DNA from 3 places in the Ruegeria sp. H7 genome. Region 3 is predicted to be linked to each of the others. Evidence: riboswitches for the same ligand, from Rfam matches in the RefSeq annotation. Region 3 holds a riboswitch; each other region holds the start of a gene.
The links. A riboswitch is a leader RNA that binds a small molecule or an ion and turns the genes downstream of it on or off. The one in region 3 is predicted to bind cobalamin.
Positions count from the first base shown of each region.

Region 1: it holds a riboswitch for cobalamin, as region 3 does, so the genes downstream of both, ACR0AC_RS05310 (DUF1636 domain-containing protein) here and ACR0AC_RS18615 (energy-coupling factor ABC transporter permease) in region 3, are expected to answer to the same signal.
Region 2: it holds a riboswitch for cobalamin, as region 3 does, so the genes downstream of both, ACR0AC_RS12785 (DUF1636 family protein) here and ACR0AC_RS18615 (energy-coupling factor ABC transporter permease) in region 3, are expected to answer to the same signal.

Region 1 covers NZ_JBQFNZ010000002.1:67,135-71,977, forward strand. The annotation lists gene cobW (cobalamin biosynthesis protein CobW) at 1-790, opposite strand, end outside; gene ACR0AC_RS05310 (DUF1636 domain-containing protein) at 787-1,167, opposite strand; cobalamin riboswitch at 1,261-1,478, opposite strand; gene ACR0AC_RS05315 (NAD(P)-dependent oxidoreductase) at 1,582-2,574, shown strand; gene ACR0AC_RS05320 (protein NO VEIN domain-containing protein) at 2,655-3,485, opposite strand; tRNA gene ACR0AC_RS05325 (tRNA-Cys) at 3,614-3,687, opposite strand; gene ACR0AC_RS05330 (protein-L-isoaspartate O-methyltransferase family protein) at 3,916-4,569, shown strand; gene ACR0AC_RS05335 (TolC family outer membrane protein) at 4,665-4,843, shown strand, end outside.
Region 2 covers NZ_JBQFNZ010000005.1:163,217-168,059, forward strand. The annotation lists gene ACR0AC_RS12765 (LacI family DNA-binding transcriptional regulator) at 1-118, shown strand, start outside; gene ACR0AC_RS12770 (FecCD family ABC transporter permease) at 121-1,131, opposite strand; gene ACR0AC_RS12775 (ABC transporter substrate-binding protein) at 1,133-2,083, opposite strand; gene ACR0AC_RS12780 (ABC transporter ATP-binding protein) at 2,096-2,872, opposite strand; gene ACR0AC_RS12785 (DUF1636 family protein) at 2,869-3,225, opposite strand; cobalamin riboswitch at 3,325-3,528, opposite strand; gene ACR0AC_RS12790 (D-lyxose/D-mannose family sugar isomerase) at 3,588-4,253, opposite strand; gene ACR0AC_RS12795 (carbohydrate kinase family protein) at 4,272-4,843, opposite strand, start outside.
Region 3 covers NZ_JBQFNZ010000010.1:69,153-73,995, forward strand. The annotation lists gene ACR0AC_RS18595 (heavy metal translocating P-type ATPase) at 1-1,423, opposite strand, end outside; gene ACR0AC_RS18600 (hypothetical protein) at 1,370-1,723, shown strand; gene ACR0AC_RS18605 (hypothetical protein) at 1,915-2,187, shown strand; gene ACR0AC_RS18610 (L,D-transpeptidase) at 2,229-2,891, opposite strand; cobalamin riboswitch at 3,107-3,319, shown strand; gene ACR0AC_RS18615 (energy-coupling factor ABC transporter permease) at 3,396-4,079, shown strand; gene ACR0AC_RS18620 (transglutaminase-like cysteine peptidase) at 4,184-4,843, opposite strand, start outside.

The sequences.
Region 1 (4,843 bases), on a different contig from region 3:
TCTGTTCCGGCAGCTCGACGATGATGCTTTCGAAATCGTCATGCTCGTGGTCGTGGTGGCCGTCGTGATGTGACGGGCGCGCGTCCATGTCATCCTCGGCGGCGGCCTCAAGGCCCAGCACGACGCGCACGTCCACCGCGCCTTCGGCCACTTCGACCACGGGCAGGGGGCGGGGGGCTTCGGCGGCGATGACCTCTTTGGCTTTCGCCACACCTTCGGGACCGGCCAGATCGGGTTTGGTCAGCAGGATGATGTCGGCGCAGGAGATCTGATCCTCGAACACCTCCGACAGGGGCGTTTCGTGGTCGATCGAGTCATCGGCCAGACGCTGGGCGTCCACCGCCTCGACATTCGGCGCGAAGCGACCGGCGGCCACAGCCTCGGCATCGGCCAGAGCGATCACGCCGTCCACGGTGATTTTCGACCGGATATCGGGCCAGTCGAACGCCTTTAGCAGCGGTTTTGGCAGGGCGAGGCCCGAGGTTTCGATCAGGATGTGATCCGGGCGCGGTTCCAGCGCCATCAGCGCCTCAATGGTGGGGATGAAGTCATCGGCCACGGTGCAGCAGATGCAGCCATTGGCCAGTTCCATGATGTTTTCCGCCGGGCAATCCGGGATCGCGCAGGATTTCAGGATGTCGCCATCAACGCCCACATCGCCAAATTCGTTGACCACCACGGCCAGCCGCTTGCCTTGTGGGTTCTGCATCAGATGCTTGACCAGCGTCGTTTTGCCCGAACCCAGAAAGCCGGTGATCACAGTGACGGGGAGTTTTTCGAGGTTGCTCATTTCAGGGCTCCAATCGGGGGAATGCGCGAGGCGCAGTTCTTGCGGAAATGTTCGGGGCGCTCGCGCCATTTGACCAGGCCGTCCTCGGTGGCCAGATACTTGGTCGCACCATCGACGATGACGTCAACGTGATCGGCCTCATTGAGGTTCTCATAGACAAAGGTCCAGCGATCCGGCCCGCCGCGCAGCACGATGGAACAGCCCTGATCGCAGTTCGACAGGCATTCGACGGCTTTCAGCGTGACGCCCTCGGGCAGGTCCGCCTGTTCCAGCGCTTTGTGCAGCAATGTGCCGGGGCGTTGATCGTCATCCTCGATGGGCAGACCACGGCGGCACGTGGTGCAGACCAGCAGCTCGACCGGCGCAGTCTCGGTCATGTCTCTCATCCCCCCAAATCCTCTTCGCGGGGGACGGGGTTTCATGCGGGCCACGCGATGCACATGGACCCGACACCGGAACACCCCGCCCGGTTTCAACTTCGGGTGCTGGCAGGTCTCCCGGCTTGCGGATGTCAGAGGCCCGGTTCGTCTGGCTCCTCTGTCGGATGTCCCGCCTTCCCGGCTTTGCAGCCAGTGGCATTGGGCACCCTCTCCGGTCACGGTCGCGGGGGCGGCTGCGTTTGACGGATACCCGCTGACGCATTCCCTTTTCATCGGCTGTCGCCGACACCAACGACAGGGACATGCGGCACGTGCGGGCAGGTTGTCAAGCGCGATGCGACCACCATCGCGTGGCTAGGATGAAAAGCGACCTGCCAGCGTCGCTGGGCGGCATGACGCCGTGCCCGCGACATGGTCGCATACCGGAAAACACGCAGGGAGACGCGAATAATGAAAGTTGGGTTCATCGGACTTGGAAATGTGGGCGGAAAACTCTCGGGCTCGTTGCTGCGCAACGGGATCGACCTGACGGTCCATGACCTGAATGCAGACCTGGTGGCAGAATTCGTCGAAATGGGCGCACAGGCCGCCGAAAGCCCGGCCCAGCTGATGCGCGATTGCGACGCGGTGATCACCTGCCTGCCATCGCCTGCCGCCTCGGACGCGGTGATGCAAGAGATGTTGCCCGAGGTCGGCCCCGGCAAAATCTGGATGGAGATGTCCACCACCGACGAGGCCGAGGCCAAGCGGCTGGGTGCCATGGTCATCGAGCGGGGCGGGGCGGCGGTTGATTGCCCGGTTTCCGGCGGATGCCACCGGGCGGCAACCGGCAATATCTCGATCTTCGCGGGCTGCGACCGGGATACCTTTGAGCGAATCCTTCCTTTCCTGACAACGATGGGCCGTCGGGTGTTGCATACGGGCGATCTTGGCTCGGCCTCGGTTCTGAAAGTTCTGACCAACTATCTGGCAACCGCTAACCTGATCACCTGCGCCGAAGCGCTGGTGACCGCCAAAGCCGCCGGGATGGACCTGAACACAACCTATGAGGCGATCAAAATCTCGTCCGGTACGTCGTTTGTGCATGAGACCGAAAGCCAGGTCATCCTGAACGGTTCGCGCGATATTTCCTTTACCATGGACCTTGTCAAAAAGGATATCGGCCTGTTTCAGGACGTCGCCGACCGCGCGGGTGTCCCGCTTGAGATCAACCCGATCATGATCAAGATTTTCGAGGACGGCATCGCACGCTACGGCGAACGCGAACTGTCGCCCAACATCATCAAACGCCTGGAAGACGCCACCGGCCTCGACATCCGCGCGCCCGGCTTTCCACCTGAAATGCAGGACGATGAACCGGAAGAACCAGGGTATGAGGTTGTCCCGGTGGGGCGCGAATCCTGACGTTTGAACCGGGCGTTGGTGGGTGGATTCTGGCGCGCACCAACGGGGAATTCGGCGTGAATGCGCCAGCTAACCGGGGGCTAGTGAAAGTTCGCCTGGAAGCTCATGGCGCTTAGCGCGACATGAGCATCCAAAGGTGGGCGCAGTTCGAACGCCCTCGGTTCCCGTGAGAAATTCCACAGCCTGAAAAGGATCCAGTGGCCGCGGTTTTGCTCAGCAACCGCCAATTCGTTCCGGGAGATGTGAAAGGGTGTGCGCTCCCAGCCATTGGTCGTCTTTACCTCGATCAGGCGGATGTTCCCCTCAGGCGTGAAGCTTGAAATGTCATACCCGGCGCCATCGCCATCTTCCTGACTGACCCACCGCACCTTCTTGGCTAGGTCTTGCCGGCCTGCACCTTTCAAAATTGCGCGCTCATGATGCAGAACGCGCTCCTCCCCGGCCTTACCCAGAGATTTGTTTTCCTCATCCCGCCCTGCCACATCGAATTTCCGTGCTACGGCCTGCATTTGTTCCAATTCATCCGGAGGCGGCGTGTTTTGCATGGTTGGTGGGGTGCCGATCCAAACAGGTCCGGGAGGTTCCGATGCACCTATTGGAGGAGGAGTATTTCTGGCAATCCATCCACCGTGTCGATGGAGGTGCCGGGCAACGGCATCTACCAAAGACATCTGAAAGTTGAAGGCGGGTTTGTAGCCATTGATCCAGGTCTCACCCAGCCCCTTAAGGACCGCTGAGATGTTTTGGTGTTTGAACTCGATTGAGCCTTTGGATCGACCAATTGACTCCTGCATGGCCCGATTGTGGGCCGCCTTGTTGTATCGCTTTCCCGCCAACTCATCACGAAGCATGGAAAAATAGTCTTCTACGATGGCGTTGTTTTCTTGATCTGACCATTCCGCACCACTCATGGTGCCAGGCTATGCGAGGCGGTTCCTGATGTCACGCGGTGTAGTTTTATGGAGAAGTCTGTATGTCAGGCCGTCGAGACAAAGCGCCCAAAGTGGCGCGAAAGTGATGCAAAACATTGAAGAGGAAGTGGAGGCGAGTACCGGAATCGAACCGGTGTACACGGATTTGCAATCCGCTGCGTCACCACTCCGCCAACTCGCCTTTTTAAGTAAAATCAAATACTTGCCGTGGTGTGACAGGCGTTTTAGCAGCTTTCTTATGGGGCGTCCAGAGGATTGCGTGTAATTTTGGTGCCTGAGGCGGGAAATGCTGATCTGGGCCGGATCACAAACCTGTCGCACGGTCCGGGCTGTGGCAACAGGGCCGTTGCCGGTTGCTGCGGGATGTGGCAAAAGCCAAAAAAACGTGGGAATTCAAACGAGAGATCACATGACAGATTTCGCAACCCGACGCCGCACTATGGTCGATACGCAGATTCGGCCCTCTGATGTCACGAAATTCCCGATTATCGATGCTATGCTGACCGTCCCGCGTGAAAATTTCGTGCCGGATGCGCAGCGCGAGGCCGCCTATGTGGAAGGCATAATCGATCTGGGGGACGGGCGCAGCATGCTGGAGCCTCGGACTCTGGCCAAGATGCTGGACGCTGTGAATATTTGCAAAGATGAGGCGGTTCTGGATATCGCGCCTGGGCTGGGATATTCCACCGCCGTTGCCGCGCGCATGGCCGAACTGGTGGTCGCTGTTGAAAGCGATGAAGCGCTGGCCGCAGAAGCGCAGGATGCCCTGACCGAGGCGGATGCTGACAATGCCGTGGTGCATGTCGGCCCGCTGGAGCAAGGGGCCGAGGAACACGGGCCATATGACGTGATCATGATACAGGGCGGCGTGCAGCAGGTGCCGGACGCTTTGCTGGACCAGTTGAAAGACAACGGGCGCATCGCCTGTCTGTTTGTGCAGGATGGTCTGGGCGTCGTTCGGATCGGGCGCAAGGCTGGTGACCGGGTCAGTTGGCGCGACGCGTTTAACGCCAGTGCGCCGACACTGGACAGTTTTTCAGTCGAGTGTGCATTTTCGCTATAGTCGGGCGGTGGTTTTTTCTGCCACCTTGATTAGTTGAAAACGGCAACGCAAACTTCCCGCAGGGCAGTGTAATTTTGATTTGAGAGGATTTGGTGATGCGTGGAATGGCAACTGGTAAGCTGGTCAGGGCCTTGGCGGTGACCGCTGGTCTTGCCCTTAGCGTTATGCCTGTACGCCTGGCATGGGCGGACAACCTGACCGATGCCTTTATCGGGGCGTATAACACCAGCGGTCTTCTTGAACAAAACCGCGCGCTGTTGCGTGCTGCTGATGA
Region 2 (4,843 bases), on a different contig from region 3:
GATTGCTGAGGCTGTCGATCAGGTCATTGCGCTGCTGGAACGCAGGCTGGCCGATCCCGCCAAAACCAGCGAGACGATCATGGTCGATCCCTATTTCGTGCCACGCGGCACGCACTAGGCTTAGTCGTTGCGGGCGGATTTGAACAGGTACAGGAAGACGAACAGTGATCCGATGGATGTGGTGACGATGCCGACGGGAAGTTCCTGCGGGGCCAGCAGCAAGCGCGACAGGATGTCGGAGAGCGTCAGCAGGATCGCACCCACGATGGCCGAGGTTACCAACAGATTGCGGTGCAGTGTTCCGGCAATGCCTCGGGCGATGTGAGGGACCATCAGGCCGACAAAGCCAATGACGCCCGCGACCGAGACAAAGCTTGCCGTGGCCAGAGCCGCAACAAAGAACATCCGAAACCTCAGGCCCTGAACCGGGATACCCAGCGTAGCAGCAGTGAAATCCCCGGTCAGCAGCGCGTCCAGCCAGCGGCTGCGGTAGAGTGAATAGCCCAGGATCATCGCAAGCCCGATCAGGACAAGGGGAAAGGTCTCCCACCGCGCGAGGCCAAGACCGCCCAGCATCCAGAAGATCACCGAATGCGCGGCACGACTGTCGCCGGAAAAAATCAGATAGTTGGTGATGGCAGAAAACAGGAACGAGACCGCAAGCCCCGCAAGGATCAGCTTTTCCGGCGCGCTTGTGCGCAGGCCCTGAACCAGCGCCAGAACGATGCCGGACGCGATCAGACCGCCACAGAAGGCGGCAAGCGGCAGGGTCCAGATGCCAAGAACGTCGCCGGTCACCGTGATGACCAGAACCGCCCCGGCGGCTGCGCCCGAGGACAGGCCAAACAGAAACGGATCGGCCAGATCGTTGCGCGTGGTCGTTTGCAGCACCACGCCGACCACGCCCAATCCGGCACCGATGACAGCCGCAAACAAGGCGCGGGGCAGGCGCAGGTCGAACACGATCCGGTGCAGGGGCGACATCTCGCCTTCGGTCAAGCCGGTGCCCAGCATGATCGCTGTACCTATGTCTGCGAAAGGAATAGGTGTCGTGCCATAGACAACAGACAGCAGCAAAAGGGCGGTCAGAATGACCGCCCCCAGCAGGACCGCGCGGCCCGTTTGAGCCATGTTAGTTGAGCTCCGGGTGCATGGCCGAAACCATCTTTTCGATGGCGTCTATATTTGCCGGTCCCGGGGTCAGCTCTTCATAGCGCAGACCGATCCAGCGTTCGTTCTTGACGGCGTCGGTCAGGGACATGGCCGGATGCTCTTGCAGGAACTTGAACGTGTCTTCGGCACCGTTTCCGGTCTGATAGTCCAGTAGGACCAGAAATTCGGGGTTTGCGGCGGCCACAGCCTCCCACGAGGTACGGCCCCAGCTGGTGTCCATGTCATGGGTGACGCTGACGCCGCCCGCGGCCTCGATCATGGCGTCGGGAATGGCGAATTTACCGGCGGTAAAGGGCGCATCGGCGGGACCGTCCAGCAGGAAGACGCGGGGCTTCGCCAGATCGGCGGTCTTCGCCTCGATGGCCGCCAGCTGGTCTTTCCAGCCCGAAACCAACGCTTCGGCCTTGTCTTCCACATGCATCACCTTGCCCAGACGCAGCACGTCATCGAACAGAAGGTCCATGCTGGCTTCGGGGCGGTCCTTGTTCAGGTGAACGCAGCTTTCGGTCAGGACCATGGTTTTGATGCCAAAGGGTTCCAGCGTGTCGGGGGTGACTTCGCCACCCGGCTGCATGCCGTAATACCAACCGGCAAAGAACATATCCGGCTCGACCGCGACCAGATTTTCGACGGTGGGGTATTTGGGCGCCAGTTCCGGGATGTCACCGCGTTTTGCATCGAAATCCGGGCTGGTCTTGTACCAGCCGGTAATGCCGGTCAGGCCGACAATCTTGTCCTGCAAACCCAGCGCAAAGGCCATGTCGGTCATGTTCATGTCGTGCACGACAATCCGCTCGGGCGTGCCGTCGAACACCAGTGGTTCTCCGCAATTGTCGACGGTCACTTCATGTGCCGCCGCACCACTCGCGAGGCCCGAAACAAGGACTACGGACCAGAATTTCTGCATCATCAAATTCTCCTGTTAAGATGACAGCTTTCGTTTTCGGATATCCAGCGCCGGGATCACGCGCCCTTCGTGCTGGAAACACAGGTAGTCAACGCCAAACGTATCGCGCACACGCTCGGGTGTTAGAACCTCGGGGATCAGGCCGAAGCCGGTCATTCGGGTTGCCTTCATCAAAGCGATATGGGTGGCGAATTCGGGGATCATGACCAGATCGTGCACGATCATCACAACCGTAACGCCCAGTTCGGCCACCAGCGACAGCATGTGGCCCTTGGCATCGGGGTCGAGGTGGTTTGTCGGCTCGTCCAGAAACAGCAGCGATGGCCTTTGCGCCAGAGCCCGTGCGATATGCGCCCGCTGACGTTCCCCGCCGGACAGACGTTGCATCGGTTTATCGGCCAGCGGGACCAGTTCGGTGATCTCAAGCACCCGCTCAAGATCGGCCTTATGATCCTCGGCGGACCGGTCGGCCTGAATCGGGATTTGCCCAAGGGCCACATAGTCGCGCAGCTTCAGCCGGCCGTCAGGCAGTTCCTGTTGCCCGACAACGGCGATGGTGCGCGCCCGTTCCGGGGCAGACAATTGACGCAGGCTTTGCCCCTTGATCGTCACATCGCCAAGGGCCAGACGTTCGAGGCCGCAAAGCAGGTTCAACAGCGTGGTTTTCCCCGCTCCGTTCGGCCCGGCAATGGCCAGGATCGACCCCTCATCCAACGAGAAGGACACATCCTGTAGCAACACATCCCCATTCAGGGCGTAGTATTCGAGCCCCTTGGCAACCAGAAAACTCATATCTCGCCCTCTGTCGAAAGGCGCGGCAGACGCGCCAGAGTTTTGTAAAGCAGGGCAGGGGGCCGGTCGGTTGCGCTGGTCCAGCCGTCGTCACTGTCGCGGAACTGACGGGCAAAGGCGGCAATCGCGTCCAGATCGGCTGGGCTTTGGATATCGCCGAACAGATACTGCGCCTTGCCTTCGGCTTGCAGCCCAACGGTCATGGGGCGTTCGCACCCTGCCATGCAGGCAATCAACCGGGTCGCAAACTCCGGTGGTAGGGTTGCGTCCAAACTGGCCTTGGCTGCCTTGGCTTCGATTTCACCCTGACAGGTCGAACAGATCAGGACGAAGTGGTCAGCTTGGGATGACATGGCTGTCCCCGCTGCGGAAACCGCGCGAAAAGAAGACGCCACGCCCGCAGGCGAAAAATTGAGCCATCAAATCCTCCTTCCAGGACGCCCCGCCCCGGGTTGGTTGCACAGGTGATGGCAGGTCTCCTGACTTGCGGGTCGTGGCTTGGCCAACCTTCCCGACCTGTTCAGGCCAGTGGTGATTTGGCGTCGCTCTGCGCTTACAGTTGCGGGGGCAGTCACGGATTTGGCCGCAGGGCCGCACCGTATTCCCATTTTCATCCCGCAGGCATCGCTACGGGAACCATCGCTGGTCAGCTAGTCTGTCGCGGATTTAATTGTCAAGCGTTCTGGCCGAGATTTTGGCGACGCGGACTGAGTGTTTAGTAGTCCGCAACCAGCAAAAATTCCGGCGCTGCGTCCTCTTCAATGGTCGCGAACCGGGGGATCGGTTGCTCGAACACATTGTCCGTGCGGTCGTCATTGACGGTTGAGACTTCACCGATCAGACAATCGCCACGCTCGGCCCAGAAGGCATGCCAGATACCGGGCATCAGGGTAACGCTTTCGCCGGGTTTCAAGCGCAGCAATTCGCCGGGCGTGATGGTCACGTCGCAGCCATCGCTGGGCACAACAACCGGATTGTCGCGATCAATGCCGCCTTCGGGGTCTGAGGCGTAGATCTCCATCACCAGATCACCGCCACCCCGGTTGATGATGTCCTCGGCCTTGATGATATGGCGGTGCATCGGAGACAATTGTTTGTCGCGCGAAATCAGCAGTTTCTCGGCATAGAGCATACCGCGACCCTGGTTCAGATCATTCACGTCGCCATTGCGCAGGGTGAACAGGAACAGGCCCAGCTCATCAAACTTGCCCTGACCGTAATCGGTAATGTCCCAGCCCAACCCTCGGGCGCGGATCGTGTCGGCCTTTGCGCTGCGCATCTGATCAGGGGACCAGTCGGCGAAGGGCGGCAGGACCGCGCCGAAGGATTTGATGAAGGCCTGCGCCTCGGTCTTGATGTCGTTGATGTCGGATCGTTTCATGTCGGTTCCCTCGTGGGATCAAAGCTCATGCGCCCAGGGCGGATTTGCCCCGGCGCGGGATACGGTGACGGCGGCGACATCGGCGCCCAGGGACAAAGCCGCGCGCAGGCTATCAGGTGTCAAGGCGCGCAGGCCCTCTTTGCTCAGGTGCCCGGCGCGGTGGAGTTCGGCCAAAACGCCCGCGTTGAACGTATCGCCGGCGCCCACAGTATCGATAACCTGCACCGGTTTGACCGCCACCGAGGTCTCGGACCCGTCCGCCAGATAGCCTGTCGCCCCCTGTCTGCCGCGTGTCACAATCACCACGGACGGCCCGGCCTTCAGCAACAAGGGCACCTTCTCGGCATGGGTTTCCGGCCCGGGAATGATCCAATCCAGATCCTCGTCCGAAACCTTGACGATATCGGCCTGCGCGATCATGCGATTCAGGCGGGTGCGATAGCGGGTCTGGTCCTTGATGAATCCCGGCCGGATATTCGGGTCCAGCATCACCGCGCGGTCGCCGCCATGACGGTCGAGCAGCGCGGCATAGGCATCGGCACAGGGTTCACAAGCCAGGCTGATCCCCCCCAGATACAGGGTCGAGGTCG
Region 3 (4,843 bases):
GCTCAAGCAAACCGGTGACTCCGTTCTCATCCCCGACAACCACAAGTGTGCTTCCCGCGCTCTCGATTTGGTTGCGCAATTCGGCAGGGATGGACGCGCCAAAGCCTTTCTCTACAGCGAAGCGGTCAGAGCCAAGCCAGATATCTCCGCGCTCGGTGCGGCCTTCAAGACCCCGACCGGGAACGGTTCGGATGTCTTCAGCCGCAGATATCGAAATGTCGGTCTGTTCTGCCTTGGTCAAAATGGCGCGGGCCAGCGGGTGTGAAGACCGAACCTCGAGGCTGGCACCGCTCGCCAACAGCTCCTGCTCGGATGCGTCGCCCAGCGGATACACATTGGCAACTTCAGGCTCTCCCATGGTGATCGTGCCGGTCTTGTCCATGGCCAGTGCGGTGGTACGCCCGGGGGCCTCGATATATGCGCCGCCCTTAATCAGAACCCCAGCCCGGGCCGAAGCGGTCAAAGCCGCAACGATGGAAACCGGTGTGGAAATGACGAGCGCACAGGGGCAGGCGATAACCAGAAGAACAAGTGCATTGTAAAACCAGAAGCCCCACGATGCGCCAAATGCAAGCGGTGGGATCAGGGCGATGGCCACTGCAACGACCATAACGATGGGCGTATAGATCCGCGCAAATTTTGTAACCCACTGCTCAACCGGCGCACGGCGAGCATGAGCATCACCGACCATCCGGATGATCTTGGCAAGCACGGTATCGGACGCTGTTTTCGTCGCACGAATTTTGAGGGTGCCTTCACCATTGATTGTGCCGGCATAGACCTCATCACCCAGCTCTTTGGGAACCAGCGCGCTTTCACCTGTGATTGGAGCCTGGTCAACGGCACCGGCCCCTTCGATGACTTCGCCGTCAAGTGGAATGCGATCCCCACCCCGAACGATGAAGCTGTCACCGACAAAGACATCCGCCGCCGGGACCGTTGCCTCGGAACCGTCAGCACGAACCAGCCGAACCGTCGGGGGGGCCAGATCAAGCAGCGCGGATACTGCGTTGCGAGCCCGTCCGACACTCCAGCTTTCCAGATAAAGAGAAAGCGAAAAGAAAAATGCTACAGTTGCCGCTTCAAAAAACTCGCCCAGAGCGATGGCACCAGCGACGGCAACAACCATCAGAAGGTTCATATCCGGCGAAAGTCGACGCGCCGAATACCAGGCCTTAGGGGCCACCAGCCAGACGCCAAACAAGATCGCGACTGCGAACAAAGCTGCCTCGGCTAATGGCATCGGAACCTCACCATGTCCCGAGAACAGCCCAAGCGCACCGCCCATGCCGGTTTCGAAAATGTGCCAGCCAAAACCCGCTGCCCAAAACCCTCCGCTGAGCGCGGTGAACCGCCGCTGACGTGCAATATGCGCCGCCTGATCCTGCGCGGCATTTCCGTCATCCCAAGAATTGGCGGTCATACCGGTGCTGGCAACCAGCAGCATGACATCTTCGTCAGAAAGCTTGGCAGCACTTTCAAGAAGCGTCATTCGACCGTTGATGACATCAAAAGCGAGATGCTCTTCACCACCAACTTTCGGGCCGATAACCCGGTTCAGGATCGCAACCTCTTCGGCGCAATCGAGGCCAGAGACCTGAAAGCTTCTGCCACCTTCGGGAATCGGACCGGCGGGCGCGATGTCACCACACCCGCTACTGCCGCACGCGTTGTGACCTTGTCTATTTTCGTGGTCATGGTCGTGGTTGTGGGTATCGGATGACATAGTTAGACCTCAAGAATCTCTGCGGTCCTTTGCAAATAGTTCCTACAGCAACTAGAGCTTCAATACCTTTTTCAATTTTTTTCAATCCGGTTCGTTGCCCGCGATATTGATGCTTCATTCCTTCTTGCGGGCCGGTCGCGTGGATGCAATTTAGTCGCAGAAGACGTAATAAATTTTGGAACAAGTCAATGCAGAAACGGATCGCAATTACCATCACGTTAGTCTCGATTACTGCCGGTTGCTCAGCCCAGTTCACAGGGGGCAAAAGCAAAGCATTCGAACCAGGTAACCTGCCGGATTCAGTTGTTGCGCTGGCAGAACCGGGGCAAGATCTGGCCACAGCGCGCCTTATGCCAGAAGATAACTGCTTTTGGTATGAGCACAGCGGACCTGTCGAGACGACGCTGGTTCCACTGCGCGCAACGAATGGCGCCCCGATCTGCGCTGCGCGTGACGCCTGATAAAAAAGAGGGCAGCGACATCCACCTGCGCTGCCCAAAATTTATGAGCGGGCTGTGACGCTATCTTCGGCCGAGTATAAGTATGCGGTCGAGCCGATTTTTACATGTGGGTAGAGATCATTGATATGGGCCATGATCATTCTAACACATCCAGAACTTGCGCGACCACCGATGCTTCTGGGCTGAGGTGTACCGTGGATTCTGAGATAAGTATCTCGATCCCCAACGTATAGATAAAGGGCTCGAGAGCCGAGAGCATTACTTGGCCCGGGTTCCATGCCATCCCGGAATTCCGCGTATTCGGGGTTGAGCTCGATCATTGAAGCCGTTGGCGTCCAATGTGGCCATTCGACCTTGCGCCGGATAGCATAGGTACCGGGCTCGTAAAGGTTCCCACGCGCGATCGCTACGCCATAGCGCATTGCTGTGCCGCCTTCCTCGATATGGTAAAGATAGCGCGCGACGGCATCGACATGGATGTCACCGGGAACCAAACCATCATTTGCTACGACACGTCGTGGTAAAAAACGGTCATGAACGCCCCATGGATTTGAGGTCGCTGGATCGTAGTCAAATGGCGTGACCTGGCTGTCCCAATAGGTCTTTTGCGACGAGGTTGGCCATGTTTTGGCGATCAATGGACTGGCCGCAGACGCCGAGAATAGCGCTGTGGTTGATTGAATGAAATGGCGCCGTGTCAGCATAAGTCTCGTCCTGGTTCACAAGTGTAATGTGGTTGCATCGCATTTTTGCGATCAAATTCGAGTCTTAAAGCCTCTAGCAGCTAGAGCTTCAAGAGGTTTCAGGTAACGCTTGGTTTACCTAATGGACCATGTCGCCGGTTGCGTGAATCCTGCATCGGTCGAGTCTACTTCGGACTAGGTCGCAAAGACATTTGACAGAAACGAAGCCGCCATTGTAGCGGTGAATTGTTTTCGGTTCCTGATGGCGGAAGCCAAAAGGATTAAAAGGGAATACGGTTCGGTGTTTTCAATGGCGCCAATTCCGTAACTGCCCCCGCAACTGTGAGCGGAGAGCGATGCCAAGACACCACTGGTTCGTAATGGAACCGGGAAGGTTGGCGGAGCGAGCACCCGCGAGTCAGGAGACCTGCCGTAAAGCGCCGGGCTATGCCCAGACTGAACCTGTCGGCCTTACGGTCGATTCAACCTGACAAGCCGCCGGGTGAGGCGGTAGGGAGAAAGAACATGCATATCGAACCGGGCATCGTGAATGGTGCCAAAATCGCGCTTTCCTATGTTACCGCCGCAGGTGCGGCTACTTACGCAGCGAAAGAAACGTTTTCCACATTGCGTGCGAATGGACCTGCATCTTTTGCTATGCGCTCGGTGCTCGCCACCGTTGGGGTTTTCCTTTTCTTCGAAGTCCTGCCGCATTTCCCGGTTGGTGTCTCTGAAGTCCACTTCATCCTGGGGTCGACGCTGTTTCTGCTTCTCGGTGCTGCACCCGCGGCTTTTGGATTGGCAGCTGGTCTCCTGATTCAGGGTGTTTTTTTTGCCCCGTTCGATCTTCCGCAGTACTTCATCAACCTGACCACTCTGCTGGTGCCGCTATTTGCGCTACAAGCACTGGCCAGCCGCATCATCGCTCCCGGCACAGCATATGTTGACCTCAAATATGGCCAAGCTCTTGCGCTGAGTGCGACGTATCAGGGAGGAGTAGTCGCATGGGTTGGGTTCTGGGCCTTCTACGGCCAGGGTTTCGGCGCAGAAACCATGGCTTCGGTTCTATCCTTTGGCGGTGCTTATATGCTGGTAATCGTCATTGAGCCGATTGCTGATCTGGCAGTGCTTGCGGCAGCCAAGGCGATGCGCGGTTTGAACAGTACAGGTCTGGTGACTCCGCGTTTGTACAACGCTGCGAAAGCTTGACCAAAGTTTGAAGCGGTGTCCTAAAATTGGGTTGCCGCGAAAAAACCGGTAGTCGCAGCTCCAAAGATTATTGTGGCGCGTCTCGAGGGCGCGCCACATTGTTTTTAGCCACTAAAAACCTGTACCCAACGATCAGGGTGAATCGGGTCCTGTATTCGTAGGAAAAGATACCTCGTTTCCTTCCACGTTTTGATCCTGTTGGTAACATTGTCCAGAACCAAATCGCCTTCACTCGAGCGATAGACTAGAACAGCATGGCCATTGCGATTGGTGTCCAAGACAGTCGCAATTAGTAGCTTCGTAGGATCCAAACCATTCTGCACAAGTTCAAACTTCTTTTGCAAAGCGAAGTCTTCGCAATCTCCTGACCCTTGCGTCGGCAGTGTCCAGTATTCTTTTGTCCCATATTGGCTTTGATCCGAAACTGCTCGGATTCTCCGATTGACGCGCGTGTTGATCGTTTTAACGATCTGATTTTCTTTTGCCACGGACAGACCAGAGCTACGAGCGCTCGCGCACGCCCACGAGTAGTCTTTGCACAGTGATTTGGCACCGGATGGCGCTCCAATCTTTTTGTCAAGACCGATCGAGGGAAGCTCAGAGGCTTGCAATGTAGCGGCAGACACAAAAAAGCTGCATATAAAACAGACCATTGGGAGATAACCCAGCAGGTTTTTCGATAACACTCCCTGAACTAAAGTGGGATTTGTCATATCTGCCTTCTCCATGCTCGTTCCTCTAAAGTATCCAAACTTCCCCGGCCA